Regions from separate parts of the Lysinibacillus sp. NPDC097162 genome, predicted to be linked through region 1. Evidence: riboswitches for the same ligand, from Rfam matches in the RefSeq annotation. Region 1 holds a riboswitch; each other region holds the start of a gene.
What was found. A riboswitch is a leader RNA that binds a small molecule or an ion and turns the genes downstream of it on or off. The one in region 1 is predicted to bind thiamine pyrophosphate.
Positions count from the first base shown of each region.

Region 2: another riboswitch for thiamine pyrophosphate. It lies ahead of thiW (energy coupling factor transporter S component ThiW); the one in region 1 lies ahead of thiC (phosphomethylpyrimidine synthase ThiC).
Region 3: another riboswitch for thiamine pyrophosphate. It lies ahead of thiM (hydroxyethylthiazole kinase); the one in region 1 lies ahead of thiC (phosphomethylpyrimidine synthase ThiC).
Region 4: another riboswitch for thiamine pyrophosphate. It lies ahead of ACIQXW_RS06960 (ABC transporter substrate-binding protein); the one in region 1 lies ahead of thiC (phosphomethylpyrimidine synthase ThiC).

Region 1 is NZ_JBIWDT010000009.1:13,046-21,027, reverse strand. Features, by position in the region: gene ACIQXW_RS22475 (S-layer homology domain-containing protein) at 1-502, shown strand, start outside; gene ACIQXW_RS22470 (hypothetical protein) at 613-1,917, opposite strand; gene ACIQXW_RS22465 (methyl-accepting chemotaxis protein) at 2,302-4,404, shown strand; gene ACIQXW_RS22460 (AEC family transporter) at 4,708-5,637, shown strand; TPP riboswitch at 5,685-5,799, shown strand; gene thiC (phosphomethylpyrimidine synthase ThiC) at 5,949-7,727, shown strand; gene ACIQXW_RS22450 (methyl-accepting chemotaxis protein) at 7,972-7,982, opposite strand, start outside.
Region 2 is NZ_JBIWDT010000005.1:29,262-37,243, reverse strand. Features, by position in the region: gene ACIQXW_RS18490 (vWA domain-containing protein) at 1-1,155, shown strand, start outside; gene ACIQXW_RS18485 (VWA domain-containing protein) at 1,139-3,736, shown strand; gene thiW (energy coupling factor transporter S component ThiW) at 3,796-4,287, opposite strand; TPP riboswitch at 4,508-4,615, opposite strand; gene ACIQXW_RS18475 (MFS transporter) at 4,671-5,867, opposite strand; gene ACIQXW_RS18470 (ABC transporter substrate-binding protein) at 6,269-7,342, opposite strand; gene ACIQXW_RS18465 (ABC transporter permease) at 7,339-7,982, opposite strand, start outside.
Region 3 is NZ_JBIWDT010000003.1:169,496-177,477, reverse strand. Features, by position in the region: gene mbcS (acyl-CoA synthetase MbcS) at 1-1,308, opposite strand, end outside; TPP riboswitch at 1,503-1,601, shown strand; gene thiM (hydroxyethylthiazole kinase) at 1,693-2,448, shown strand; gene thiD (bifunctional hydroxymethylpyrimidine kinase/phosphomethylpyrimidine kinase) at 2,448-3,275, shown strand; gene thiE (thiamine phosphate synthase) at 3,262-3,894, shown strand; gene ACIQXW_RS15500 (alpha/beta-type small acid-soluble spore protein) at 4,010-4,222, opposite strand; gene thiI (tRNA uracil 4-sulfurtransferase ThiI) at 4,437-5,645, opposite strand; gene ACIQXW_RS15490 (cysteine desulfurase family protein) at 5,642-6,802, opposite strand; gene ezrA (septation ring formation regulator EzrA) at 7,102-7,982, opposite strand, start outside.
Region 4 is NZ_JBIWDT010000001.1:1,378,941-1,386,922, reverse strand. Features, by position in the region: gene ACIQXW_RS06975 (ABC transporter ATP-binding protein) at 1-435, opposite strand, end outside; gene ACIQXW_RS06970 (ABC transporter permease) at 410-1,183, opposite strand; gene ACIQXW_RS06965 (thiamine-binding protein) at 1,180-1,473, opposite strand; gene ACIQXW_RS06960 (ABC transporter substrate-binding protein) at 1,474-2,469, opposite strand; TPP riboswitch at 2,664-2,775, opposite strand; gene ACIQXW_RS06955 (hypothetical protein) at 3,146-3,532, shown strand; gene ACIQXW_RS06950 (sensor histidine kinase) at 3,690-4,676, opposite strand; gene ACIQXW_RS06945 (response regulator transcription factor) at 4,673-5,341, opposite strand; gene ACIQXW_RS06940 (alpha/beta fold hydrolase) at 5,358-6,329, opposite strand; partial or broken gene ACIQXW_RS06935 (alpha/beta hydrolase fold domain-containing protein) at 6,682-6,792, opposite strand; gene parC (DNA topoisomerase IV subunit A) at 6,837-7,982, opposite strand, start outside.

The DNA.
Region 1 (7,982 bases):
CTGGACATTTAGTAAAGATAGAGCAGAGTACAAATATCCAACAAAAGAAAATACAATTACTTCTGCGACATTATTACCAGATACGCAATTCCCAAGCAATTTGAATATTTCTAAGAAGGTTCAGGTTGTTGCGAATCTGAATGCTGATATTACATGGGATCAGCACTATTACTATGCAGTACTGAACGACGGATATGATTTATCACTTAATAATATTGAAAGTATTATTGCTAATGCAGATAGTAATAACTTTACGTATATTCCTGGTGGAGCGATTGTTTCTTACGGTAAAGGTAAGATTACAGCACCTGCAGATGCAAGTTCTGCGAAGACCTTTACAGCGATCCAAACAGGTAGTGATCCAACTTCAACAAATATATTCCAAAAAGATCAACGAATTTATCTGTTCACGAAAGATAAGTATGGAAATATTGTGTATGCAAAAGCTTCAACAGATCCAGCAGCTTTAAATTATGTATTAATTCAGCCTAGAACACAATAAATCAAAATTAGAAAGACACTAGCTATTTATAATGGCTAGTGTCTTTTTATGTGGACAAAAGAAAAAATCCCACACCTATTAATGACTGGAATCAAGGAGTGGGAATTTATTCAATTTCTAACAATTTGGAATGTACCAGATGTTTGCGTTTCAATGATGTATTGATTGCCATTGACTGTATAGGACACAGGCTCGTGGTCTCCAAAATCATTGATTTGAACGATGGAAGCATTCTCAGGTAAATTTTCTAAAATGATTTCGATATTTGCTTCGAATTTAGCAGGCATCTTATTTAATACCGCTTGGAACGTAATGCGATTTAAATTTCTTGTAAGCTGAATGTCCATTACGCCAAAATCTTCATTAACGAGCGTATTCAATGGTGGAATGATAACAACCATATTTGCCTTTGTTGTTAATACAAAGCGTTCATTGTCATTTTCAGAATCAGCAACATTGATTTTTGCTTTATATGTGTTTCGACTTTTCGACATGAGCGTATTTTTTCCTGGTACTGCGGCAGAGTCGGATAATTCCGGTGTTTTGATCGTATTGCCCTTAGCTGGTAGTTTATATTTTCCTTTTACATAGTCTACTAATATCCACACATTTGGCACAAGCTGTTGTTGTACAGGCGTTAATGCTTCGAAGGCAGTTTTTACTGCTTGTACATCGTGCGTTGTAGATGTTTTCGGCGATAAAGCTGCAATGGCATTTTCGACTTCTTTTGCAGCGGCCTTATCCATCGTAACGACGTGTTCAGCATCTAGTAAAAGCTGTTCAATACCTGTAGGCAAATAAACGTTTGAGAATTTTCTTAATGCATTATACTCTGCTCGTGCTTCAGCCACATCTTTATGGAAGCTAAGACGAGAGGCGTTTAATAGTTGAATTTTATTTACAACTTTATCGATAGAAGTATTTGGTGTAATCGACGACGTCAATATTTTTTGTGTTTCGGCGCTGACAAAAGTTTTTTGCGCAGCATTCAATGTGTTGTACCAATCTCTCGTTTCAATAACGTTTTGATAATAGTTAACAGAAGTAGAATCGACTGAAGCCAATTTTTCTTCAATTTGAGCAGCTAGTCTACGATAATTCACTCTTGTTTGTTGGTGATTTGATAGAGTCGAGTAATTTGTAACATATTGTTTTTCAGTTTCTGACAATGCATTGTAGGCTTTGATGGCAGCCTCTAAGTAAGCCTGAAACGCAAATGATGTATCATTAATATTTGAAATAAGCTGTATAACATTCTGCACGTTGGAATTATAGTAGTAATAATTATTATATATGTATGCCGTCTTTGCATGTGTCGAGGTATCGGCAGCTGATGCAGACGTTATAGGTGTTGAATAAATAAGTGATGGAACGGCTACTAGAGCAAGCAAGGCTAGGCTTTTTTTATGTTTCATACGGGCAAACCTCCTATTTTAATAATACTAATTTTATCATAGCTTAAGGATTTTTTATGCATATTTTAGGTTAATAGGTAAAAAGGTCAGTCGTTTTTTATAGTATAATATATCATTACTACCACTAGAAGCGCTTCCGAAATTTCTACAGTGATAAAGAGAGCGGGAATTTTAGTTAGAAAGTTATTTCTAATGCCTATAGTTGTTTAACTCACATATATATTACAAATTTTAGTAAAAATGGGTGTTGGTATCAATTTGTTGTCTAAAAATCAGGCATTTTTATTAGAAAATTTTATTTGACTTGGTAAAATTAGATTATTTATTGTTGTGATACATAGGTCCATACATTATGATTATTTTATAAAAATGGAGGTGTTTGTAATGAAAAAACCAAAAAGTATTGCTTTAAAACTATCTTCTTTAATTTTAGGATTATTTTTAGTGTTATTTATCGCTTATACATTGGTAACAAGTGTTATTCTACATAATCAGAGTGTCAATGATTCAGAAAACGCAACGCTTCAAAACGCGGAATTATCTGCTGCGAAGATGAGCGAACGGTTTAAGAAAGCCAATGATACATTACAAACGACAAAACGTATTGTTGAAGCAATGCAAAAAAATGACGAGCTTTCAACAGAAAGTGTAATGGATATACTGGAAACTAATTTAATGAAAAATGAGGATTTACTTGGTGTAGGTGCCGTCCTTGAAAATGGCGCTATAAAAGTTGGCCCAACTATCGACACTGCATTAATAGATCAAAATAATCGCTTCATACCTTATTTAACTAAAGATGGAAATAAGACTTCTACTAATGCTATAGAGGGAATTGACAAAACGGATGCGGCTGATTGGTATCGTATACCAACAGAAGAAGGTCGTGCTGTGCTAACAGAGCCGTACGATTATAGCGTGAGTGGTAAAACGATATCGATGACGACAATTGCAGTACCGCTAGTTAATGCCTCAGGTAAAAATTTTGGCGTATTAACAGCAGATTTATCTGTTGATTTTTTAAAGGGATTAGCTGAATCCATTACTCCTGATGGTGGTTATGCAGGAATTATTACAAATCAAGGTATGTTAACAGTAAATAGTATTAACGAAAAGCTAGACGGGACGAATATGCAGGATGCTATTGATTGGACAAGTGTTAAACAATCCATGGACAATGGGGTGCTAGATAGTCTGTATGTTGACTCTAAGCAGCTTGGAGAAGAATCATTCAATGCTTTTGCTCCAATGATGTTAGAAAACATTGACGAAGTATGGTCAGTGCAGTTAGTTTTACCTAAATCTAAAATATTAGAAACGTATAATAAAGTTCTCATCTTTACGATTGTAGCTGCAATCATTATGGTAGTTTTAATGGCTGCTGCCAGTGCGATGTTTATCTTTAAACAGTTAAAGCCTTTGAAAGTTTTACGTGCATCCATTGAAACGGCGGCTGAAGGCGATTTAACTAAAAAAATAGATGAAAAATTTATAAAATCAGATGAAATTGGTGCTGTTGCAGTAGCCTATAACAATATGCTGGACAAAACGAATGATGCCATCCATACGGTATTAAATTCTTCAACATTACTTAATCAATCATCAGATGATGTCAATGAAGCATTTAATGAAATTGTCGCATCAAATCAAGAAGTATCTGTAGCTATCAATGAAATTGCGCAAGGTGCTTCGAAACAATCAGAGGATACGGAGGAAACAAATTATCGAATGATTGATTTGTCCGATCAAATTGACGCCATTACAATGCTTTCCAAACAAATGGATGAGCTGTCAATGAAAACAAAAGCTTCTACAGAGCAGGGCATGAAAGAAGTTGAAAGCTTACGTGATCGAAATGCTGAAACAAATGAAATGAATGTACGCATTCAAAGTCAGATGGAATCTTTATCTAGCAACATCAGAAACATCAACCAAATTATTGTATCCATTCAAGGAGTAACGGAGCAAACCAACCTACTAGCGTTAAATGCAAGTATTGAGGCTGCTCGTGCAGGAGAGCATGGAAAAGGCTTTGCAGTAGTAGCGGAAGAAGTTCGTAAACTAGCGGAACAGTCTAAAAACGAAACAGAAGTGATTAAGAAAACGGTAACTAGCATTCTAGAAGACGCGAAGCAAACGGTGTCCGTTATTGCTTCTAATGCTGATTTGATGCAAGCTCAAAATGAATCAGTGCAAAATACAGAGCTTGCTTTTAAAGATAATAATGAGCTTTCTCATTCTATTGCAACGGCAATTAATGACCTCTTGTCAAATCTTTCCCAAATGTTAGAGCAAAAAGATCAGGCAGTTACAGCGATTCAAAGTATTTCTGCCGTTTCAGAGGAAACTGCAGCTTCTGCTGAACAAGTAAGTGCATCTGCTGTGGATCAACAGGCAGAAATGCAAAAGGTTGCAGAATCAATTAACAATATGAACCAAATCTCTAAAGAGCTACAAGAAGTCGTGAATCGATTTAAACTTGCATAATTAAGCTATTGAATTTTCTACAAAGCAAAGTGAATATCCCGAGGTAATCGCCAGTAAACCTTCCGAAATCGCCGATAAACCCTCGGAAATCGCCGATAAACGTGGAGGAATCGCCGATACACCCTCGGAAACCGCCGATAACCTTTGAGAAACCGCCGGTAAAACTTCTTGATGCTTTTGTAGACACGTTGAGACTGTCCTTTTCCAAGGACAGTCTCTTTTTATGTAAACGGTAGAGCTGAGAGGGCATTGACCCAGTTTGGGAACAGTTTTACTATAGAAAGATGAAAGGGGGGCGCCTCCATGATGTATCTCGGTATGATTTTCTTTAAAATTGTTGCGCCTATTTTAGTGTTACTTGTACTTGGGGCGTTTTTACAGAGGAAATTTCAATTTAATTTAAAAGCGCTATCCCAGCTTATTACATATTGTTTTATGCCAGCAGCGGTATTTGTAAATTTATATGAAACGAGCGTGGAACTATCGGTGCTCGGTGAAGTGGCATTATTTATTGTGCTCTTTATTGGGAGTCAAATGGTGCTTAGTCATTTTATAGCGAAGGGGCTAGGTTTAAAGAAAACAGAGGCAGCGGTATTTAAAAATAGTGTTGTACTCATTAACTCTGGTAACTATGGCATTCCGGTGGCACAAATGATTTTTGTGACACAACCAATTGGGGTGGCCATTCAAGTTATTCTCGTTATTTTTCAAAATGTAACGACCTATACATATGGATTATATAATTTAATTTCTTCAACTAAATCAGGTATGGCCATTGTGAAGGACTTCCTGAAAATGCCGATTATTCATGCGCTCATTATCGGTGTGGCAATGAATTTCTTTAATATTGGCATTCCCCAATTTATCCGTATTCCAATTGACCACGTTGCTGATGGGTTTATCGCTGTTGCTCTTATTACGCTCGGTGCGCAACTATCTCAGCTTGAAATTAAATCAATGTTCAATAGAACTGTGTTTGTCAGCTGTTTTACACGACTTGTAGTAGGTCCAGCTGTTGCATTGCTTATCATTTTTGCCCTCAGCTTAGATGGCGTTGTGGCCCAATCGCTCTTTATTGCGAGTGCATTTCCAACTTCACGTAATAGCTCGAGTCTAGCTCTAGAATATGATTTAGGGTCAGAAACCGCTGCACAAACGGTGCTTTTTTCAACAATTGTAAGCTGTATTACTGTGACAATCGTAATTTATATGGCAGAAATACTATTTACTTAATGGCTTCCATCTATTAGGAATATCTGTTACACTAGCATCAAACTGAATAGCTTAACTAGGGGAGTCCGATGAGTCGGGCTGAGAGGGAAACGCATTGAGGTTTCTTGACCCTTTGGACCTGATCTGGCTCATACCAGCGTGGGAAAGTTAATGAACTTCGCACTCCTTGAACTTTGCGATAAATGTAACCTTACATGTACAGCCGGATCCAATATTTTTTTGGATTCGGCTTTTTATTTGTAATGCTACTTGTTGGAGTGGGCTAGATTCGGTCCTTTTAATAATTTACGTAAAAGGGAGCGGAATAGTAAATGACAACAGTTAGCGAAAAAAACATGAACATTATGACAAGCTTTGACGGAAGTAAAAAAGTATATGTAGAAGGATCACGTCCAGATATATTAGTGCCAATGCGTGAAATTAAGCTAAGCCCCACAACGGGTAGCTTTGGTGAAGAGAATAACGCACCTATACGAGTTTATGATACGAGTGGCCCTTATACAGATCCAACTTACAAAGTCGATATTACAAAAGGTTTACCAGCTTTGCGTCGTGAGTGGATTAAAGAACGGAGCGATGTAGAGGAATACGAGGGACGTACCATTAAGCCCGAGGATAATGGATTCCGCAACGCGGATGACCCGCGCATAAAGGAAAATGTTTTTCCAAAGCTTTCTCGCAAACCTTTACGTGCGAAAAAAGGCTGTAATGTGACACAGCTTCATTATGCAAGACAAGGAATTATTACGCCAGAAATGGAATTTGTAGCGATTCGCGAAAATTTAAAACCAGAATTTGTACGTGCAGAAATTGCGGCAGGGCGTGCTATAATGCCATCTAATATAAATCATCCTGAGGCGGAACCGATGATTATCGGCCGTAACTTCCACGTGAAAATTAACGCCAATATTGGAAATTCAGCTGTTACTTCATCCATCGCTGAGGAAGTTGAAAAAATGACATGGGCAACACGATGGGGTGCTGATAATATTATGGATTTATCTACTGGTAAGCACATTCATACAACTCGCGAATGGATTATCCGTAATGCTGCTGTGCCTGTTGGAACAGTGCCAATTTATCAGGCGCTTGAAAAGGTAAATGGCGTTGCTGAGGATTTAACGTGGGAGGTGTATCGTGACACGCTAATCGAGCAAGCTGAACAAGGGGTTGATTACTTCACGATTCACGCAGGTGTATTGCTGCGCTATGTACCGCTTACAGCTAATCGTGTAACGGGTATTGTTTCGCGTGGAGGTTCAATTATGGCACAGTGGTGTCTATTCCATCATCAAGAAAATTTCTTATATACTCATTTTGAAGAAATTTGCGAAATTATGAAAACGTATGATGTTGCCTTTTCGTTAGGGGATGGATTACGACCTGGCTCAATTGCAGATGCCAATGACGAGGCGCAGTTCGCAGAGCTTGAAACGCTAGGGGAGTTAACGCAAATTGCTTGGAAGCACGATGTACAAGTGATGGTAGAGGGACCTGGGCACGTGCCAATGCATCTTATTAAGGAAAATATGGACAAGCAATTAGAAGTTTGTAAAGAAGCGCCATTTTATACATTGGGTCCTCTAACGACGGATATTGCTCCTGGCTATGATCACATTACATCAGCAATTGGGGCTGCAATGATTGGCTGGTTTGGAACAGCGATGCTGTGCTATGTAACACCGAAGGAGCATTTAGGGTTACCAAATCGAGAAGATGTTCGTGTAGGTGTTATCACATATAAAATTGCGGCACATGCAGCGGATTTAGCTAAAGGTCATCCTGGTGCACAGCAGCGAGATGACGCTCTTTCAAAGGCTCGCTTTGAGTTTCGTTGGCGCGATCAATTTAATTTATCGTTAGATCCAGAGCGAGCTGTAGAATATCACGATGAGACTTTACCAGCAGAAGGAGCAAAAACGGCACATTTTTGCTCGATGTGTGGTCCTAAGTTTTGCAGTATGAGAATTTCTCAAGATATTCGGAACTATGCTAAAGAAAAAGATTTAAATACGACAGAAGCAATCCATCAAGGGATGCAGGAAAAGGCAAAAGAGTTCAAAGATACTGGTAGCAGACTGTATCAATGATAAAGAACAGAGGCGTTAAAGTTTTCACTTTAGTAATAAATAAAATGGAACAAGAGCGCAATAGTTAATGGTAGTGGATGCGGTCCTGCACAGAACATAAAACGCAATGAACCACTCACAAGCGAGTTGTAGCTTACAGTGTGAAGAGTGGAAAGTGTCCTCCGTAGTCATAAAAATGTGCATAGCAAAAAAGTGTTAGATTGATTGCTGTCAATCTAACACTTTTTCTTTTTTTGGCTGGCTATTAAATTTTAA
Region 2 (7,982 bases), on a different contig from region 1:
ATGGAGAAAGATTCAGTGAAATGGCTCGTATATGGTGCTGAAAAGGGATTAACAAATGTTGCAATTACACGCTTTGCGGCAACGACAGACGGTAAATCTACGATGGCGTTAGTGCAACTACAAAACGATACCAACCAGGAGCATGAGCTGACAATTACACTTCAAAATAATCAAGGTGAAGTGATAATGGACGAGCAAATATCTTTATCAGCGAATGAAGCTACGACTAAAACATTTAAAGATTTACCTTTAATGGATACTATAACAGCGAACATTGATGTGAAAGATGATTATGCAGTGGATAATACACAATCGGTTGTGCTTCAAACTGCAACAGCGAATATCGTTGTCGACCAAAGCATGCATCAACTTATTCAAAAGGGCTTTCAATCTATTAATAATAATGTAAAGATTGTACCGTCATTACAACTAGCGGATAACCAAAATGCTACCATCGTAACAAATCAAACGTCATTACTTCAAAAAATACAAAGACCGTTAGTATTAATTGGACGTGATGATGTTGAAAAAAAGGAAATTAATGGTGAGGTAAAAACAACGAGCGATGCTTTATTTGCATTTAGTGAGTTAAATGATATTTATGTAAGTGCTCTGTATCCTGCTTTTGATGGCTATAAAACAATTGCCACAGTAGGTGATAAACCATTTATTCAACGATCACCACAAGGGGATATTATCGTTCTAGCTGATATTGCAGATACGGATTGGCCATTATATCCTTCATTCCCGTTATTTTTATGGAGCGCGGAACAACAATTATCTGAATCAGTAGGATCTCTTGGCATTTTCGCACCAAATGAGCAACGTTCAGTTGCGTTAGCACAAGGAGATTGGAGTGTCTATTCTCAGGACGATGAATTTTTATCGTCAATTACTAACGGTTTATTAACTGCACCGATGCAGCCAGGTATTTACACGGCTCGCTCAAGTAGTGAAGAAAAACGTCTTATCGTGCAACTACAGGCACCTGAACGTGTGATAGAAGAAGGGACGAGCTATACGCTTGGAGAGCTTCAGCAAAATGGCAAAGAAGAAGTATCAAAGGCTTCATTTGTCCCTTGGTTAATACTCATTATTTTATGTTTGCTTGTAGCAGAGTGGGAGGTGCAACGACGTCGTGGATTTACGAATTGATACGCCATTAGCCTTATTGTTATTAGTGCCATTGTTTATGTACTTTGGGTGGACTTATTGGCAAGAGCGTATGCGCCTGAAAAAAAGTCATCTTGTTGTAATGAGCATTCGTGTAATAGCAATCGGTTGTTTGGTCTTTGCACTCGCAGCGCCCTATATTTTATTACCAGTAAAGGACGAGCAAGTATTATATTTAGTTGACCGTTCTGCTTCGATGAATAACACAGAAGCGGAAATGACTAGTTTTATAGAGGAAAGTTTGAAATCGAAAAAGGATGAACAACTTGCAGGGATTTACTCTTTTTCATCAACTCTCCAAACAGAAGCGATTTTATCGAAATCATTAAAGGAAGTTCCCAAATTTACTGAAGTCAAAGGAACAGACCAAACGAATATTGAGCAAAGTCTTCAACTTGCTACAGGTATTGTCGATCCTAAAAAGGCAACAAGACTTGTTTTACTAACTGATGCCAATGAGACACAAGGGAGCGCGCTAGATTTTGCAACGAAGCTAAAGGGCTCCAATATTAGTGTAGATGTCGTTCCATTTCATCAAAGTGTGACGAATGATGTGTCGCTAAAAAGCTTTGTTACACCACAAGTAGCTTACGTAGGTGAACAGCAGCAGCTTGTTACGGAAGTAAATGCTACAGCTGCAGGACAAGGTGAACTATTACTGTACGAAAATGACAAACTCATTCATCGCGAGTCTGTAGAACTTGCACAAGGTTCAAATGTTTTCACATATAAACATACGGCAACTGCAGAGGGGCTTGTAAAATATGAGGCACACGTGCAAGTTGGACAAGATGCTATTTTTGAAAATAATAAATTAACAAGTATTACAATGGTGCAAAGTGAGCCACATTTACTCATTGTTAATGGCTACGATACGACATCACCAATTGCTGCAGCGCTAGGGGCGAATTCAATCTCCTATAATGTGATAGATGCAGCAAGCTTACCAAATGAACTTTCTAGCTATTTGCAATATAACGCTATTATTTTTGATAATGTACCTGGACACTTAGTCGGTGAAGCGAAGATGGGCGTTATTGAGCAGGCAGTCAAAAACTTTGGTGTTGGCTTTACAATGGTCGGCGGTGAAAATAGCTTCGGCTTGGGTGGCTATTTTAAAACGCCGATTGAAACATTATTACCTGTTGAGATGGAGATAAAGGGTAAAGAGCAATTGCCATCGCTAGGACTTGTCATCGTACTTGACCGTTCAGGAAGTATGTATGGCTCAAAATTAGAGCTAGCGAAAGAAGCGGCCGCACGATCAGTTGAAATGTTACGCGATGAGGATACGCTTGGGTTTATTGCCTTTGATGATCGACCTTGGGAAATCATTGAAACTGGACCGCTTGGTAATAAAGAGGAAGCAGTCGATACGATTTTATCGGTAACTCCAGGTGGTGGTACGGAAATATATAGTTCACTTGCAGCGGCATATGATAGTTTGGCAGATTTAAAATTGCAGAGGAAGCATATTATTTTATTAACTGATGGACAGTCGCAATCAGGCAATTATGAGGATTTAATTGAAAATGGTAAGGAACAAGGGATTACACTTTCTACAGTGGCGATTGGACAAGATGCAGATGGCAACTTACTACAGTCATTAAGTGAAATGGGTAGTGGTCGTTTCTATGATGTCATTGATGAACAAACAATTCCTTCAATTTTATCACGTGAGACAGCCATGATTTCCCGTACTTATATAGAAGACAATCCATTTTACCCTACAATTTATAATGCAGCTGGATGGAATGCACTCTTTGCAAATGGTGTGCCACAAATGAATGCATATATTGGTACGACAGCGAAGCAGGGAGCTGCTGTGATTGCCGAAAGCGAGAAGGAAGACCCTGTATTGGCTCAATGGCAATATGGACTTGGTAAAACTTTCGCTTTCACATCAGATTCGACAGGGAAATGGGCTGGTGACTGGGCAAGATGGCAAGGATGGGGATCATTTTGGCAAACAATTATTTCGCAAATGCTACCAAGTTATAATGATGTAGCCTATGATGTACGTCTTGATACAGATGGCTCATTTATCATTACGGACCCGACAAATGAAGCTGCCTTTTTAGATATTGTCGCTGTTGATGAATCTGGCGAGGAGCTTGATTTGCAGCTTGAAACGATTTCTGCTTCGCAAGTACGTGCAGTTGTCCAAGCTAAACCAGGGTTGATTTTTTTCCGTATTGCTGACGAAGAACAGGCGATTTATCAGGCTGGACTAAGCGTACCGTACAGTGCAGAATATGAATTACGTCCTGTGAATGAAACACTTGTCGAGCAACTAACGAAGCAAACAGGTGGCTCTGTCTTGAAAGAACCACAAGATGTGTTCCGTAAGTTCACTAACAAAGGAGCAGAGCGCCAAAATATTGCAACATGGTTATTATTAACGGGGATGCTATTATTCTTCGTAGATATTACGATTCGACGCTTTGGCTGGAGCTTCATAACAAGGCATAAACAAAAAGAAAAGTCTGTAGAAGAAGCAACTGTACAGTCGGAAGACACAAACGTTGCACAGTTATTAAAAGGGATGAAAAAACGCTCTTAATTAAAAAAACGATAGCACATTGCTAAAAGCGTGTGCTATCGTTTTTTTTATAAACATAGCTACTTCGTAATAAGAATATGCGATGCGTTTTTCTTTAGACTGCTAGCAATCATAATACCAAGAAATGCCCCAATTAAACTAGATGTAAAAAATGCAGGCATAAAAAATAATGCTCCTACGGACGTTCCCATTAATAACTGCGCATATGGTACAGCGACTAATGAGGCAAGGATACCAGTGCCAAATACTTCACCAATACCAGCTAGCCAGTTGTTGCGACTGTATTTATAAGCAAAGGCTGCACATGCAGCACCGATGACGCTACCAGGAATCGCTAAAAGAGAGCCTGTGCCTGTTAAGATACGAATTAATGATGTAACTATAGCAACGACGATGGAAGGCATAGGACCTAATAGAATGGCACAGATGACGTTGATCGCATGTTGTACAGGATAAGCACGTGCAATGCCAGTTGGAATGGAGACAAAAATAGAGCCTGCTACTGCAATAGCTACTAATAAAGCCATCGTAGTTAGTTTTCGAATAGACATGATAGATACTCCTTTTAGTTTTGTGCGATGAATCGCCGATAGAACCCAGTGAACCGCCGGTAAAATGTGAGAAATCGCCGATAGAACTTCCGAAATCGCCGATAAAACCGGACAAATCGCCGGTAGACCTCGCAAAATCGCCGATAGCACTGTCTAATGAATACAAAAAAGCCGCTTCCTTGTCACGAAAGGAAGCGGCCTTGCATTTTACATTACACGAAAGCAAGCGTCGCCACTTCCCTCCGCTAGTGTGAACTAGATCAGGTTCAAAGGGTCCGTATATGAGCATATACGTCTCAGCCTTGTAAAGACTCCCCTAGTGGTATTAAACGATTTAATTTTTCGATAATAAATGTACCATATTACAAATAATTGTCAATAGACTAATTTGCATCAGGCTGCATAAGATGCGGCGCCTTTTTCAATGTCCAAATAAGCGCTAGTAAGAAGCATGTCATTAAAATAATTGCCCCAAATATATACGGGCTGTTCATATTCCAATCGAATAAAAGACCCGCAAGTGCAGGACCAATCATATTTCCAAGACTCATATAGGCATTGGTAAGTCCAGCGGCTAAACCTTGTTCATTACCAGCAAGTTTAGAAATCAGTGTGTTGACGGCTGGGCGAATAAGTGTTGTTGCCGTTGAGAAAATCGTTGCGACAACTAAAATAAGTGCGAAGCCAGAAACAAATAATATTAGGAAAATAGCTACAGCAGCAATAAATAAATTGACTAATACAACTTTCATTTCCCCAAAGCGTTTAAAGAGTGGTGTTATGATGAACATTTGCACAACAACACCAAATGCGCCACCGACAGTTAAAATGATCGCAATATCGGTAGGTGTGTAGTTAAATTTGTCTGTCACAAATAATGATAATGTCGTTTGGAAATTGGCGATGCCGAACGAGAACACTAGCATAATTACCAACATAACAAAGTATGGCATTTGGACTGAACGTGCCATCTGTCTTACGAGATTGTCTTGCTTTTGTGCTTTCTGAGCTGCACTTGGTTTTGTAGAAGGTAATAACAACAATGAAAGGATAGAGGCAATAATAGCAGCTCCTCCAGCCATGAAAAATGGGAAATGCAAACTAACTTTAGATAGGAATCCACCAATACCTGGTCCAATCATAAAACCAAGAGACATAGCGGCACCTAACATGCCCATTCCTTTACCTCGTTCTTCATACGTTGTGATATCTGCTACAAACGCCATAATTGGAGGTGCTACAAAGGCAGAACCTAAACCTCCTAAGAATCGAGCAACAAAAAGCATCCATACGTCTGTAGATAGCCCGAACGAAATTTGCCCAATACCAGTTACAATCAGACCAAAAATAATCAAATTTTTTCGACCATATCGATCCGAAAGATTCCCAGCAATTGGAGAAAAAATGAATTGTGCAAAGGCGAACGTTGCAATTAACATGCCAAGAACTTGTCCTGCTGCACCAAATATATGTAAGTACTTTGGCATAACAGGAATAATAATTCCGATACTCCCCATTGCGATAAACATATTAAACATTAAAATATACAAAGCCGCCTTGTTAGACTTCTGCTGGGTCATCGAATACCCCCCTTTTTTCTATTGAAACATTACTCCAGTCTATCATAAAGAAATATTGCTTGGCTATTGGATTATAGTCGTAGATGAATGACCTGGTGATTGGAACAGAGATATTGTTTTTTCCTATGAATAATACCGTTGATTTCCGCTACGGGCGGTCGCTTTCCACGGGTATACTGTAAGCCGCAACCCTCGCTGGCGCGCAGCCTGTTGCGTCTTACGTGTTGTGCGTTCCCGCAGGAGTCGCCGCCCTCCGCTCCAATTAACTGAACATATCGGAAGTGAAATTCTCTATTAGAACTATCAAAAGAAAAAATGACAAAAGACACCAAGTATTTAAACTTTTGATGCCTTTTGTCGACTCTTTGAGAGAGAAAAATATTGTTTTTTCTCTTTAGTATTTATCGAATACTCATTTTAAATTCTAAAAACAATTCATTGTATTTGCCTAAATATTCTGGACCAAGGTTTTTATATACTTCTAATTTTTTGCGTTGCTCCTCGGAAGGGTAGAAGCGCTCATCAGTTACAACTTCTTTATCCATTAAGTTCATCGCTGCAATATTAGGTGTAGAATAGCCTACATAATCAGCGTTTTGCGCACCAGATTCCGCTTTCAACATAAAGTTAATAAAAGCATGTGCACCATCAACATTTTTTGAAGTTTTCGGGATAACCATATTGTCAAACCATAAGTTTGAGCCTTCTTCTGGAACAGCAAAGTCTAAGTCTTCATTTTCAAATAACATATCTGCTGCTTGACCAGACCATGTGAGAGCGACAGCCGCTTCGTTATTAATCATTAAAGGTGTAATTTCATCACCGATGATTGCTTTAACGTTTGGTGCGAGTGTAATTAGTTTATTTGTAGCCTGACGTAACTCATGGTCATCTAACGAGTTAAGGGAATGACCAAGACTATTTAAGCCCATGCCAATAACTTCACGTGCACCATCTACTAAAAAGACTTTACGTTTTAACGATGGGTCCCATAAATCTTCCCAAGAAGAGAAATCTAAGTCACCGACCAAATCTGGATTATAGACAATACCTACTGTGCCCCAGAAATAAGGAACAGAGTATTCATTGTTATCATCAAATGGTAAATCGAGAAAATACGGATCGATATTTTTAAAATTAGGTATTTTCGTTTTATCTAACGGAAGTAGTAAGTTTTCTTCCTTCATTTTTTCAATCATATATTCAGATGGCACTGCAATATCGTAAGCCGTACCACCTTGTTTAATTTTCGTCATCATTGCCTCATTGGAGTCAAATGTTTCGTAAATAACATGGATACCCGTTTCTTTTTCGAATTGCTTTAGCAAATCAGGGTCGATATATTCTCCCCAGTTAAAAATCGTTAATGTATCTTTACCACTTTTACCACCGTTCGCACTCATTGCGTCAGCAGCGTACATTAAAAGGGCGGAAACGACAAGAATAGCGATAGTAGCTTGAATTAAAGATTTCATTGTTGTCCCCCCGTTCTTTTACTTGTACGGCTAGTAAAGAAATAATAGCCGACTACAACTAATATAGTTACGAAGAATACTAAACCAGAAATTGCGTTAACCGTTAAAGAAATACCTGCACGAGCCATCGAGTAAATTTCAACAGATAATGTACTAAAGCCATTTCCTGTTACGAAAAATGTTACGGCAAAGTCATCCAATGAATAAGTTAAAGCGAGAAAGAAACCTGCAAAAATACCAGGCTGGATATACGGTAAAATAACGCGCATCATGACATCTTTTTTTGAAGCGCCAAGATCTAAAGCTGCATCAATTAACGACTTATTCATCTCTAGCAATTTCGGTAAAACCATAAGTACTACAATAGGAACACTAAACGCTACATGGGCTAATAATACCGAAGCAAAGCCTAGTTTAATGCCAACCATTGTAAATAATATTAAAAAGCTTGCGCCGATAATAACATCTGGACTAACGATTAACACATTATTTAAAGAAAGTAGGGTATTGCGCATTTTCGAATCTTTTACCGTAACAATACCAATTGCTCCTAATGTGCCAATAATTGTCGAGATAAGGGCTGAAAGCAGTGCAACAATTACCGTATTAATTAAAATAACGAGTAGTCTTGAATCCTCGA
Region 3 (7,982 bases), on a different contig from region 1:
ATCTTCTACTTCAAATGGCCCTATTGTATAGCCTGAAGAAATAATGACATCATCTCCGCGGCCCTCAAACCAAAAATAGCCATCAGCATCTTTATATGCACGGTCACCTGTTATATACCATTCTCCGCGGAATTGTAGGTTTGTGCGTTCAGGATCTTGGAAATATTTTTTAAAGAGTGCAGGTGTTTCTCGATGCACTGCTATATCCCCAACAACACCTTCCGACACAGGATGTCCTAGGTCATCGATTATTTCTACTGTATTTCCTGGTGTCGGTTTACCCATTGAGCCGACGCGCGCTTCCATGCCAACCATTGTCCCAACAAGTAATGTATTTTCCGTTTGCCCGTAACCATCTCGAACCTGTATATTAAACGTTTCAGAGAACACTTTTACTACTTCACTATTCAGTGGTTCACCCGCTGATACAGCTTGGCGAATTCCGCTTAAATTATAGTCCTGTAAATTATTGAGTGCTGCCATAAAACGATACTCTGTCGGTGTACAACATAATACATTTACTTTAAATTTTTCAAGCAATGACAAATAAGTTGACGCATCAAATTTGCCTTTATAAACAAATGCCGTAGCACCACTGCCTAAAGTTGCTAGGAATGGACTCCAAATCCATTTTTGCCAACCAGGCGCCGCAGTAGCCCATACTATATCATTTTCTTGAACACCTAACCAATTCGGTGCCGTTGTCCGTAAATGAGCATAACCCCAGCTATGTGTATGAACAGCCGCCTTAGGATTGCCAGTTGTTCCACTTGTATAGGCTAAAAAAGCATTGTCTGTACTTTTTGTCGGTGTAGGATTCGTATAGTCTGTAGGATGCTCCTCCATTTTTTCAAGCAACGGTTGCCATGGTGTATGAGCATGACCAATAACATATTGCAAAATACCCTTTAAGTTTTTCACTTCGTCAAATTGCTCAATATATGGCTCGTAGGCAATTATTCCTTTTGCATTTGCATGTGTAATTCGGTATTCAATATCCTTTGTACGCAACATTTCCGAACTAGGGATAATCGTTAAGCCCGCTTTTAATGCCGCTATGTAGACGATATATGCCTCGACAGATCTTGGAACCATAACTAAAAGCACATCGCCTTTTGTTAGTCCCTGCGAAGTAAATACATGGGCCGCCTGATTTGCTTTTTCAAGTAAAGTTGCATATGTAATATGTTGAATTTCTTCATGATTATTATAAACAATTAATGCATTTTTAGTTGGGTCCTGAGCATATTTCTCAATCTCCTCAACAATGTTATACCATTCTGGTGCGATTAAATCCTGTCTTTTCATAATAACTGCCTCCTTATTGCTAGGTTTATTATAAAACTCATTTTTTATTATTTTCAATGGATGAACCTTATTTTAAGAAAGTCATGACAATTATCATGGTTTATTATATGGCATCAGTCACTGCTTTCCAGATAATGATAAAATGCTATTGAATACTGTGGATAGGTATGTTACATTTTGGACAACTAAAAACTTCATGATTGCGGGGGGACTCATAACGAGTTGAGAAGGTAAAACCTGACCCTTTGAACCTGTTAGTTAATACTGACGTAGGGAGCAACACACATCTTATTATTGATGATAGGCTCTTTTTACGTGTATATTTCGCACGAAAAAAAGAGCTTTTTTGCATGCTTACGTCCGTCCAAAAAAAGGAGGACTACGATGATTTTTCAAACTATTCGTAAAAAACAACCACTCATTCATTGTATTACAAATTATGTTGTGGCAAATTTTCAAGCAAACGGCTTATTAGCAATTGGTGCTTCGCCTGTAATGGCAGATGAATCTCTGGAAGTTGAGGAGATGGTATCGATTGCATCAGCCTTATTGATTAATATTGGCACGCTTACTACCCGTACAAATGAATCGATGTTACTTGCTGGAAAAAAGGCAAATGCGCTAGGTGTACCGATTATTTTGGACCCAGTTGGTGTTGGAGCAACAAATTTACGTAAACAAGCGGTACAGCAATTATTAGAAGCCGTTCATTTTGCTGTTATTCGTTGTAATATCGGTGAGCTTGCCGCTATTGCTGATGTTTATTGGCAACAAAAAGGAGTAGATAGTGGCAGCGGTTCAATTTCTGTTGAAGATAAAGCAAAAGAAATTTCTAAAAAATATAATTGTATTGTTATTGTAACTGGTGAAAAAGATTTTATAACTGACGGAGAGCACTCCCAATGGATTATTGGTGGACATGCTCGAATGACAGAAGTTACAGGAACTGGTTGTTTGTTAAGTGCCATTTGCTGTGCAGCTTATATTGCAGGTAATGAGCCATTTTCTCAGTTGTGCAATACATTAACGTGCTATAAAAAAGTTGCTGAACATGCCGCTTCATCCGCGCCATATAACGGTGATTTTGCAGTTTCGGTCTTAAATGAATTACACCGTTTATCGAAGGACGGTGAAAAATAATGCATATTGTAACAACAATAGCTGGCTCAGATAGCGGTGGTGGAGCTGGCATCCAAGCTGATTTAAAAACATTTCAGGAATTAGACGTATTCGGGACATCCGTTATAACTGCTTTAACAGCACAAAACACATTAGGAGTGAACGGTGTACTTCCAATTGAACAAGCTTTTGTAAATAAACAACTTCATTCACTACTGGATGATTTTTCAATTAGTGCAATAAAAACAGGAATGCTTTTTTCTTCAGATATTATTCATACAATTGCACGAGCTCTGTCTAATTTAAATATTCCGCTTATCGTTGATCCTGTAATGATTGCAAAAGGAGGAGAAAACTTATTACAACAAGAAGCAGTTGAGGCATTAAAAAAAGATTTATTACCTCTTGCTACAATCGTAACGCCTAATATTCCAGAAGCAGAGACACTTACTGCTAGAAAAATAAACAATGTATCAGACATTCAGCAAGCTGCTCAATCATTATTAAAATTAGGTGTTCAATGTGTCATTATCAAAGGCGGACATTTACATGACGATCATTTTGCAACAGATTATGTATTTTTTGAAGATGGCGAATCATTTTCAATGCAATCTACTCGAATTGCAACGAAAAACACGCATGGAACGGGATGTACATTTTCTGCTGCATTAACCGCTTTTATTGGTCAAAAAATACCTTTAAAACAAGCAATTATTGAAGCGAAAAAATTTATTCAATTAGCTATTAGCCATGATTTATCGATTGGAAATGGCAATGGACCAACGAATCATTTTGCTTACAAAAAATTTCATGATACTTGCGAGGTGACCATACATGAAAAGGAGTGACTTACAGCTTTATTTTATAATGGGCACAGCGAATGTGAAAAATAGACAACCTTTAGAAATACTTGAGGCAGCATTGCAAGCAGGTATTACGATGTTTCAATTTCGTGAAAAAGGACAACATGCATTGACGAATGAGCACTACGAGCATTTTGCACGTCAATGCCAAAATCTATGCAGGAAATATAACGTTCCCTTTATCGTCAATGATGATATCGACCTTGCCCTTAAGCTTAATGCAGATGGTATTCACATAGGTCAAGATGATTATCCCGTCTCACTAGTACGACAAAAAATTGGACAAATGATCCTTGGTGTTTCTGTCCATACAGCTTCTGAATTGCAAGTTGCTTTAAAATATGGAGCAGATTATATAGGTATTGGTCCTATTTATGCAACCACATCTAAAAACGATGCCAAACCACCTTGTGGAACAGAATTTTTATATCAAGCACATAGCATGTATCCGCTGTTGCCGATAGTCGCAATTGGTGGTATTGACTGCCTGAATGCATCTGCTGTTATTAAAGCAGGTGCAGATGGTGTCGCTGTTATTTCTGCTATTTGCGAAAGTAATGACATTCAAAAAACCGCTTCAACTTTCAAATCATTGTATTTATAGCTTTGTTATATGTATGCATGTAATCGTCTGGCATAAAAAAACTAAATTTAAACAAACTAAAACCAGTGCCTTTTACGGTCACTGGTTTTAAGTTTAATAATTGCTTATTCTGCAATTATTGGTTTTTTGGCATACCTTTTAATTGAGATTCTGCCATTTGTACAAGACGTTTAGTGATTTCACCACCAACGGAACCGTTAGCACGAGCTGAAGCATCAGCTCCTAATTGAACACCAAATTCTTGTGCAATTTCGTATTTCATTTGATCAAGTGCTTGTTGTACACCAGGTACTGCAAGCTTGTTTGAACTACCATTGTTGTTTGTCATGTCTGTCTCACCTCCTTGTGATTATAGAATGTGCGATATTTGTTTTTTAATACAAAAAAAATAAAGGTAAAATGTAACTCTAAAGGAAATTGACTAGAAAATTAAAAAAAGAACCGTCCCAAATACGATTTTGAGACGGTTTCCTTCTTATTAAATGGCGTTTTTAAATAAATGTAAAACAACAATAAATTTATTTGTTACGCACGTAATTTTTTTATAAAAGATCTGCAAATTTATCTGTTGGCTGCTCTTTTTTCGGGAAAATGTAAACTTCACGGTTGGTCACAGCACGTTCAATTAGGTCATCGAAATCAGAAAAGCTTTCATAATGCTCTACTTTTTCAAGCTTTGGTTTCGTTTTCGGACTAGCAGGTGTGAAAATTGTACAGCAATCTTCAAATGGCTGAATCGACGTTTCATATGTGCCGATTTTCTCCGCAATTTCAATAATGTCTAATTTATCATTCGATATAAGCGGACGTAAAATCGGTGTATTCGTTACAGCGTTAATAGCAGTCAAACTTTCAAGCGTCTGACTTGCTACTTGTCCAAGACTTTCACCTGTTACTATGGCAAGTGCGTTAATTTCTTCACGTACTTTATCTGCAACTTTTAACATCATACGACGTGTTGTAGTCATAGACACATTAGATGGCACTTTTTCTTTAATAAGCACTTGGATTTCTGTAAACGGAATAACATGTAATCGAATACTTGCGCCGAATTTTGTTAGCTCATTTGCTAACACTTTTACTTTTTCTAATGAATTTTGACTTGTATATGGTGGGCTAAAGAAATGAATTGCCTCTAAACGCACACCACGTTTCATCATTAAGTAGCCTGCAACAGGACTATCAATCCCACCTGAAAGCATTAATAATGATTTTCCGTTAGAACCAACAGGCATACCACCTGCGCCAGGAATAACTTGCGCCATCATATAAGTTGAATCGTGTCGCACTTCCACGCGTAGCTCTACATCTGGATGTTTCACTTTTACAGATAAATTTTGATATTGAGGTAAAACATGAGCGCCAATTTCACGCTGAATACCGTGAGAATCTAATGGGAATGTTTTATCTGTACGTTTAACTTCAACTTTAAAAGTTAATTGTTCATGTTTAAACGTATCCATAATCGTAATTGCAAGCTGTTTCATGGCATCCATATCTTTGTCACAAGCAGCAACAGGACTGAATGATTGAATCCCAAAAATTTTCGGTAATCCTTCTACTAAAACATTCATTTGTGCCTCATCTTGAATGGCGATAAACATACGATCACGTTCTGTACGAATGTGTAAATGCCCTAAATCTGCAAACGCATAGCGAATATTCTCACGTAAACGACGGATAAAATCCATTTTGTTGCGTCCTTTTGTCGATAGTTCGCCATAACGAATTAACATTTCTTTCCAAATCATAATAAAAGTTCTCCTTTTAGTTCCATCAATACTTTTTTGATAGCTAGTATAAATTGTGCTATGTCTTCAGAAGTTACATGTGCGCCAAAACTCACACGAATAACACCTTTTTTAAAATGTTCATCAATATTTAATGCTTCTACAACATGGCTCGTTTTTGTTTGCTTTGACGAACAAGCACTTGATGTAGATACAATGACACCATATTTTTGTAAGGCATTTATAATTACCTCACCTTTTAAATCACGAATACTAAATGATAAAATATGAGCTGCACTTTCTGGGGTAGATAAAATATGCACAACGTCACCAAATTGCTCTAGCTCAGCACGGATTTCCTGCTGCCATTTACGGTATTTTTCCGCGCGTTCATTCATTGTTTCTACTGCAATACGAGCTGCTTTCGACAGTGCTACTGCTTGCGGAACAGCAACTGTGCCACTACGTAAACCAAATTCCTGTCCTCCGCCTAAAGCATATGGCTGCCATTGCATTTTTTTTCGGAATGCTAAGACACCTGAGCCTTTAAATCCATGAATTTTATGTCCAGAGATTGTAATACAATCAGGACCTTCCTCACCGTTAAATGTTAAAGGTAATTTTCCGAAGCTTTGCACTGCATCGATATGGAATGCCGCTCGACTTTCTGCATGGACGATTGTAGCAGCTTCAAAAACAGGTTGAATAGCACCCATTTCATTATTTACATGCATCATACTAACTAAAATCGTATCTTTGCGTATTTTTGCCTTTAGCTCATCTAATGAAATTACACCTTGTGCATTTACATGTAAATACTCTATTTCAAAGCCTTCTTTTTCAAGCTGTTTGACTGATTCTAAAACAGAAGGATGCTCTATTTCCGTAGTTAAAATATGTTTACCCTTATGTGTGTTGCCACGTGCTAAACCAATAATTGCTGTGTTATTTGATTCGGTACCACCTGAAGTAAATAGCACATTTTTTGCTTCAGTCTTCAAAATATCTGCTACTTGCTCACGCGCACGCATTAATAATTCATTTGATTCTACACCCATGGCATGAATCGATGCAGGGTTCGCATAATACTGTTCATTCACTGCCATAAACGTCTGCATTACTTCTTTATAAGGCTTTGTTGTAGCACTATTATCAAGATAAATTGTATTAACTTTCATTATTTTTCACACACTTTCAAAACGTTGATTTAACGGTATTTATCATAACGCAATCTGTGGCGATTGACTACTAATTATTCTGATTTAGTCATTTATCGTCCCTTTTTGATGACCTATATAATGAAAAAAACTACCCATTTTAATTTATTTTGACCATAGAATAGCACGAATAAATTTACTTTTTTTGACCATTGCTAACGTTAGTAGCAATAAATAAAATAGCTACCTAAAAAGTTCATTACGTCACTTTTTAGGTAGCTGTTTCTTTAGTTTATTTTCTTTTATTCACTTCGAACTACTTAAGACTTTGTTAGCGTCTCTTCTGCAACTATTGCTTCTATACGCTTTAATGCACCTGGCTCCATTTCCTCTACTGCAGTCCCAGCTTCTTCTAAAGCTTTCGCATAACGGTATTGATGGAATGCTTGTTCGGCTTCTTTTAAACGAGCATTTAATTTTGGATTCGTTGCACGGTGACGATTGCCATATTGAATGATACGTTCGATAAGCATAACATTCTCAATCAATTCATGGGCCTTCGAATGCACATCCTCAACACAAAGAGTCGCTGCATTCAAGTTATTATGGATTGTTCCCATGTTGAGTGGAACTTCTTGTAGACTTTGCATGACAATATAAATATGCTCAGCAGCCTCATCTAAACGAGCATCCATCTCTTCTGGAATACCAGGAATATTTGCCTTATTTAACAGGCGATCTGTTTCTTGTAGTGTTTTTTTCAAGTTTTCCACTTGTGTACGAGCTTTATTTTCATCAATGCGAAGCTTTTTCATTGTATTCGATAAATGCCCTTGCTCTTCGTGGATACGCTCTAGCTCTTCGCTAATTTCAATTAATTCCTCTTGTAGACTTGAATAAGCCGATTTTTCCTCTGAAACACGCATTGCCAATAAATCATAGCGGCGTTGAAGTGCTTCTAATTGTTTTAAAGCAGCCTTTGGAATTTCAGCATCTTTTTCATTCAAATGGTAACTTTGCTGAACAAATGTTGCTTCATCACTAACTAATCGAGTAGAGCTAATAACGTTAGTAATGGATCCTAATAATCGCTCACAATTTTGATCTACATAATTTTTAGCAATTACTTCTTTTTCAAGTAAATCATAGAAACGGTCAATTTCTTCATTTATTTCAGCAACACGAGGTTTAATAGCTGTTA
Region 4 (7,982 bases), on a different contig from region 1:
TGGTTTCTCACTGACGATGGCTCGCAGAAATGATACACGTTGCTGCATGCCTCCTGATAAAGCATGAGGATAAGCATTTTCAAAAGAAGATAGGCCAACCTTTTCTAACCATTTTCTTGCAAGCTCTATATTAGGTCGATGCTGCAATTCTTCTACAATTGTGACATTTTCCAAAATTGTCCGCCACGGTAATAAGCAAGGTTGCTGTGGCATGTAACCAATAGTGCCTGTTTTTTGCTGAATGTCGTCTCCATTTAACAAAATAGCACCATGATTCAAAGGCGTTATACCTCCTATTAATTGAAAGAGAGTGCTTTTACCACTACCTGAGGGACCAATGATTGCCACAAATTCTCCTTCCTTTACTGTAAAGGATAAGTTTTTAACTACTTCAAGCGAGCCAAAGGATTTAGATATGTCTTGAATGTTCAGCATGTGATCCCCTCCCCTTTACAACTAGCTTTTCAACAAAACGAATAACGCCAAACAACAATAAACTTAACAATACAATCGCAAATATCGCCACAAATACACGATCCGTCCGAAACGATGATTGGGCAAGTGTCATATAAACACCAATCCCCTTTTTCGCACCAAGCCATTCCGCGATGACAGCCCCCATTACACTATATGTCGCTGCAATTTTTATACCAGAAAATATAGACGGATAGGCAAATGGCCATTCTAACTTCCAAAATGTTTGACCTTTTGTAGCACCTATCATTGCAAAATAATGCTTAAGCTCAGATGACGTTTGACGAAATCCATCCATTGCCGCAATAACGATAGGAAAAAAGCAAACGAGACAAATAATAATCAGCTTCGGTAACAGCCCAAAACCAAACCAAATAATTAATAAAGGTGCTAGGACAAGCACAGGCACATTTTGTGACACAATTAAAATCGGATACACAAATGCCCGTACCGTCGCTGAACGGTGTAATAATATCGCAACACTCAAGCCGAAAAATATACCAATAGCAAGGCCAAGTACCGCTAGCTGTATAGTAGCGAACACATGGGGCATGAACGTCTTATAAGAGTGAACACCCTCAGTAACGATGGCACTCGGCGCTGGTAATAGCCAATGTGGGATGTCAGCCAAACGGATAACGACTTCCCAAATAACTAACAGGAAGGCGATAAAAATAATCGACCTTCCTTTCGTTACTACTTGTTTCATCCTCGATACTTCTCCGTCAACGTTCCCATTGTAATGCCAGTTGGTTGATATAAAATTTTCACTTGCGTAATAACATTAATAGCACCCAATTCAATCATTTTTTTATTCATCTCTTCTATAATTTGGAGTAAGGTAGACAGTTCACCTTCCATTGTCGTTTCTAGTGGTTGCACTTCATAGCGCACACCTGAAGCATCAATGATCGCAATCGCCGCATCAACGAATGGAATCACATCCTCGTATTTTTCTGTTTTAGGTATAATTTGTACACTAATTAATGAATTAGCCATTTATTTTGCCCCTTTCTTTGGTAAGAAATCATTTGTAAAAGCTTGATCTGCATGAAATTCGCCTTCTAATACGTTGTTCTTTGTCATCCAGTCCGCATAGTTTTCCCAAACTGCTAATTTTTGTTCGCCCCATTGCGCTGCATCATCTTGATATTTGTTTGCTAACCATTCCTGACTTTTATGCACAAGTGCTTTATCTAAATCAGGTACCGCTTCAAGCAATATATCCGCTGCTTCACTAGGATGCTCAATGGCATACTCATAACCTTTTGTAGTAGCTGCAACAAATGCCTTTACCACATCAGGATTATCCTTAATCATCTTTTCATTCGTTGCAAGTACAGGTGTATAATAATCAAGTTGCTCACTATAGTCTGTTAAATACTGCATATTTAATTTTTCTCCACGAAGCTCCGCCTCAATACCTGTCCAAGCATAATAGATCCAAGCAAAATCTATATCCTTCTGCATCATTGTGAAAAAGTCTAAGTCTCCTGCATTCACGATATCTAATTTCTTTATATCAGCATTTTCTTTTTGCATTAGAGATTGTAAAACAGCTTGTTCTATTGGGCTTCCCCAACCACCATACGTTTTGTCTTCGTAATCTTTTGGTGACGTAATGCCTTTTGAAGCATCTGATGCAAAGCCAGATGTATTATGCTGAATAATTGCTGCAATCGATACAAGAGGCACGTCTTGAACACGTGCTTGCGTTATACCTTCCTGGTAGCTAACGCCAAACTGAGCTTTGCCTGATGCAACAAGTTGATCTGCCCCCGCATCACCAGGTAATAAAATGTCTACGTCTAAACCTTGCTCCTCAAAGTAGCCAAGCTTTTTCGCAACATAAAGTCCTGTATGATTCGTATTAGGTGTCCAGTCCAGTACAACGGATACCTTTTTCAATGTGCTTGTTTCCTCTTTGTCCTCTTTTTCGCTACAACCAACTAATGTTAATAATGCAGCAACAAGAACGAAAAACCACTTTTTCATGCTGTGTCCTCCAAGTCTAGTAGTTTGAAAGTGTTCACGATTGAATGTTTTCACCAGAAAAGGTATTCTCAGGCCATTTGCATCGCTTCTAATAGATTACTCCTAGTTTTAGGCGGAATAATGAATCCTAAACAAAAAAACGCCTAGGAGTTATCCCAGACGTTTGCAAACGGTATCAAAAAATAGTATACGAATATTTTTGAATAGATGTTCCCTACGCTGGTACGAGCCAAATCAGGTTCAAAGGGTCAGCATCTAAACGGACGCAATCTCAGCTGGCAACTTCCAGCCCCCCTACATTCTTAACTTATGAACTTTTCGTTGATTATTATAACCATATCTATCGTAAAATGACAAGCTAGTATTTTCGTAATTGATAAAAATGAGCTTCTATTGGACTATACAAGTATTCTGCAACATGACTTTTGCAAATAGAATATGCATGGAATTTGGAACATCAAAAATTCTCCAATACGAAACAGTTAATCTTTTGCAAAACCAACAAGTTAAAAAAGAGTTATTCTCCATACAACACGATATAACTTCCATCGCCCTTTGAAAAGATAGTTGCTATATGTCATCTAGTTATAATTGAAATTAAACTAATTATAGAAAACATTTTTTCTTCGTAATTTTTGAGAGTTTGTGCTTTATTCAAAGTGTCAGGAGTGAGTTGATGAAAAAGCTTTTAAAAATTACCGTAGTATTTCTTGTTTTACTCGGAGCAGCTGGCTATGCTGTATGGCATTTAGGGACAAATATCGCTTCCGAAAAAATAATTGAAAAAGTGAAATCTAATTTAGATGACGAAAATTTAGAAGAAGTTAAAGCTTATATCGAGAACGATTCGAAGGTTCAAGAAATTGTAAGCGAGGCAGCAACTACAAATCCGGATACTCTTCCCTTCCAAACTAAGGAAGAAGCGACACATGTGTTAATTAAAAAAGTGGGCGTTAATCGTTTACTTGAAATTCAGGAACAAGCGCAAAACGGTTCAATTAGTAAGGATGAAGTATTATCCGAAATTGAAGGTAATAAAACAGGCTCGAGTCCTATTAAGTGAAATCGAGTCCTTTTTTCTATTATTTTTCTATTGTTGCTAGTTAAACTAAAGCGCACGATTGTTATATAATTTAAGCATTTACAACGTTAAACATAAAGATGTTCTCAAATAAGATTTTGAGAAGCATTCAATTAGAGCCGTTGCAATTACTAAAGTTTTAATGTTGCGCATAACTTATGGTGACTTGAGTACCTTTTTCGTTAGATTGGATTGTACTCTGTAGTTCAAGCATTCGGCAAATATCTTCGATGATTCGTAGGCCAGTACCCTTTTCCTCCACATTAAACCCAACCCCATTATCCTTAAATATAATTGAGTTTTTTTGCAAAGTGATTTCCAATGTATCGCACACTGCATGGCGCAAAATATTTTGGAAGATATTATCAAATAATCTGTGCAACCAAATTTCATTACTCTTCCAATGGCATTTAGTTGAGGAATCGTTTAACACAATAGAGATTTGGTTAACTTTATATAAAAAATTCCACTTTAAAATGATGGTATTGATAAGTTTTGGAACATCTACTTTTTCCATGATTATATAGGAATTATCAACACAAGATAAGCGCTCAAAGTCATATTCATTGGATAACTTTGAAATATAGTTTATTTGTTCGTTTAAAGAATTGAAAATATCCTGATGTTGTGAAAAATCATTTTCGATTGTGTAAAGTTGTAAGCGCATAGCTGTTAAAGGTGTATTAATATCGTGGCGCAACTGAGTTAAAAGTTCTAGTTTCATTTGCTCTTGTTGCATTATTTCAATTTCCTTCGATATCGTCCGGTCAATGAGAAGGTTTACTGCATTGGTTAAATCCCCTAATTCATCATTTCGAGAGTAAGGAATCTTTTGAAGTCTCTTCTTGTCGTTACTCGCCAACTCCATAATGGTTTGGTTTAATTCATTAATTCGTTTAATTAATGAATTAATGGATTTGGAGAATAAAATAGCCAAAGTAATAAAACAGACGATAAATAACCCTAGCATAATTGGATAGGCTTTTGACTCAAAAAAACGTTTTTCTGTATCATTTGAAAAATGATTGTAAATTACCGTTACGATTACATTAATTACTACAATCGAAAGAGGAACACTGAATATAACCGACAATAGCAATAGTTGATATTTCTTTTTTAGTTTCATTGTTTAACACGGGTATTCATACGATAACCTTCTCCATATACATTTTGAATAATCACACCATCTGTATCCGCAATCTTGTTGCGGACCTTTTTAATATACACGTTAATTAAATTAGGATTACGATCTTCTAGCTGCCAAAGATAATCAATGAATTGTTCTTTAGATAAAATAAAATCTGCGTTTTCATAGAGGTAAAAGAATATTTTCTTTTCAAAGGCTGTAAATTCGACTTCTTTATTATTCTGATTATTAACGACACGCATATGAGTAACATCAATGGATAAATGCTGTATTTGTTTGTGAATTCCGTAAGAAGCAATTAATTTATTTTTTATTCGTATTAATAATTCCCTTGGATCAAATGGCTTCACCATGTAATCTTCTCCAATTTCAAGCCCTCTTAATTTACTATCAATGTCACTTCTAGCAGTTAAAAATATTATAGGAATATTATGCCCTAACTGATTAATTCGCATTGAAATCTGATACCCGTCCTCTCCAGGTAGCATAATATCCATAATAACAATGTCCACTTGCTTTATAACTGTATATAAAGAAGCTCCATTTTCTAACCAGATTACTTTATAACCTTCTTTTTGAAGTATATTCTCCAATAAACTTCCAATCATTTTATCATCTTCTACAAGTAAAATTGTAAACAACATTTTTGTCTCTTCCTCACTATTTTTCAGCCATTTCTTGCAAGAACTTTTGGGTTTCTTCATAAATTTCAGTTGGATGGTACAAGTAAATACTGTGCTTGCTTTTTATTTGAATAACACTTGAAACTTCTAACTTCTTTGCGAAATCTTGATAGTCTTTTAGTGATGCTTTAGCAGCTTCAGAATTTTTATCAAGGTACGCATCAATAAATAAAATAGGGGTTGTTTTTGGAATAGATAATGCGGTAGACTTTTTGCTATTTTTTACGGAATGTAGCATTTCTTGTTCCATATCATTGTTGATTCCCTGTTTATTTGATACTGCTTTAAATATATCTTTTTCTTGTGAAGTCAGAAAATCCTTCTCTAAGACGGCATCGTTATATGCTAAAATCGGAAACACTCTTTGGAATCCTAATTCACTTAATATAGTTCCTGCCTTCATAAAAGCCTTTTCTACGAAACCTACCGGATGTTTTATATATTGAGAAGGTAAACCAATATCTAACGCCACAATCGCTTTAACTTCTTTCGGATATTTCTGCGCCCAATAGATAGCTTCGATTCCTGAAATAGAGTGTGGTACTAAAATATAAGGGGGCTTATTGCCACTTTTAAATAGTGCCTCCCTCGTTTGTTCTAATATTACATCTATATCTCGATCGTCGTTAAATTCATCACTATACCCATATCCTGCTCTTTCCACAACGGCAATTTTATTTTCTTTTGAAAAATGACGATACAAGCTTTTTAATTCATACATAGGTGCTGCTACTGCTGAGCCAGCCATAAATACAAATGTATCTGCATTCTGACCTTCAGAATAAATGTTAATCTTCTTCCCATTAAAATCGATTAACTTGCCCGTATTATTCTCTAGTAACAATGTCTCTTTATTCTCTTTGAACTTATGGAAGCTAAATACAGAACCGATAAGCACAATCAATAAAGTGAAGAAACTTATCAAAAACCACTTCATCATTTTTTTCATTTTCTACTTGCCCCTTTCAATTATAAATACAAGGTTAAAGTAGAAAAATATAATTCTTATAAACTTTTGATAAATTTTTGAATGGTAATATCGACTGACTAAAGTTCGTGCGCACATTAAAAAGTCACGAATGTTTTTAAATCAACGATTCGTGACTTTCCTTATGAGATTTTTATAGGTGTATACAGCAAGGTGTTTTCACTCGCTAACCCTAAAAAATGTTTTTCAACTAAATGATCCTTTAACGAAACCGTTCGCTGATTCTTGAGATTACGCCCGTTTATTGTATTTCAAGTTTATAATTTCTACCAATTGGCTGCTAACCTGAGTACATTTAAAAATAAAATAACGCCTAGTTACTAATTACATTAAAAATTTTCTGTTGAGCATCTTTGGCTTCAGGGATTGGCATGACAACAAACACATGAATCATTTTGGGATATACATAGGAAAAAGTCTTTATCAAAAAAGCCCAGTTCTTTGATAGAACATGGGCAAAGTAGTTTGTTATTCTTCTTTTTTTGTTTTAACTACATGAGAAATGGCACCATCTGTAGCGATATCGACTTTAAAGGAACCGTTTGAATGACGATCAGCGCGAGTTAACGCTTTGACATCAATGATTTCTTGCACGCCCTTATCTGTTTCAACAATAACCTGTTCCTCATCACTAGCCTTTACTACCGCAACAATTCGGTGTGGATTTGCTTTTAATTCTGTTAACACTTTTAAACCACGTTTTGCGCGGCTAGCTATATCGACTTCTGCGACATTCATCTTTTTCACGGCACCACGTTGTGTAACAATGACAACATACTCCGTGTCAGATGGTTTTAATATTGTAACACCAACCAATGCTTCCCCATCTTTTAATGTAATACCTTTCACACCACCAGTTTTAACGCCAGTGACAGGCAGCTCTTCAATCGGGAAGCGAATAGCATATGCAGTATCTGTGATTAATAACAATTCGGCATCATCTGATACAATGTCCGCAAGTATCATTTCATCACCCGATTTCACATTCATCGTTTTAATCGGTTTAGAATAACGTGTAACGGCGTAATCAGCTAATGGTGAACGTTTGATTTGCCCTTCTTTTGTAGCCGTTAAAATATATGTGTTCGGCTGTTCAAACGAGTCAAAACCATAAACAGCAATAATGGTTTCGTCTTCACCCGTTGGCACAATACTTGATATATGTTGACCAAGATCCTTCCAACGAATATCCGGCAATTCATGCACAGGCTGATAAATATAATTTCCACGATTAGTGAACAGCAGTACATGATGCTGTGTATTTAACGTTGCCTCATACAATAAATAATCCGAATCTTTCATCGCAAAATCTTGCCCATTGGACGCTGCGTGAGAACGAGTAGATGTACGCTTAATATAGCCATCTTTTGTCACTGTAACCACAACTTCTTCACTTGGCACAAGGACATCTAGCGTAATTTTAATTTCCTCAATTTCTTGTTCGATTTTCGAGCGACGTGGCTCAGAAAAACGTTTTTTAATGTCGAGCAATTCTTGTTTTATGACACGAATAAGCTTAGCCTCACTATGCAAAATACCTTCTAGCTTTGCAATTAGTGCATTTAATTCATCTTGTTCATGACGTAGCTCTGTAATATCCGTATTTGTTAAACG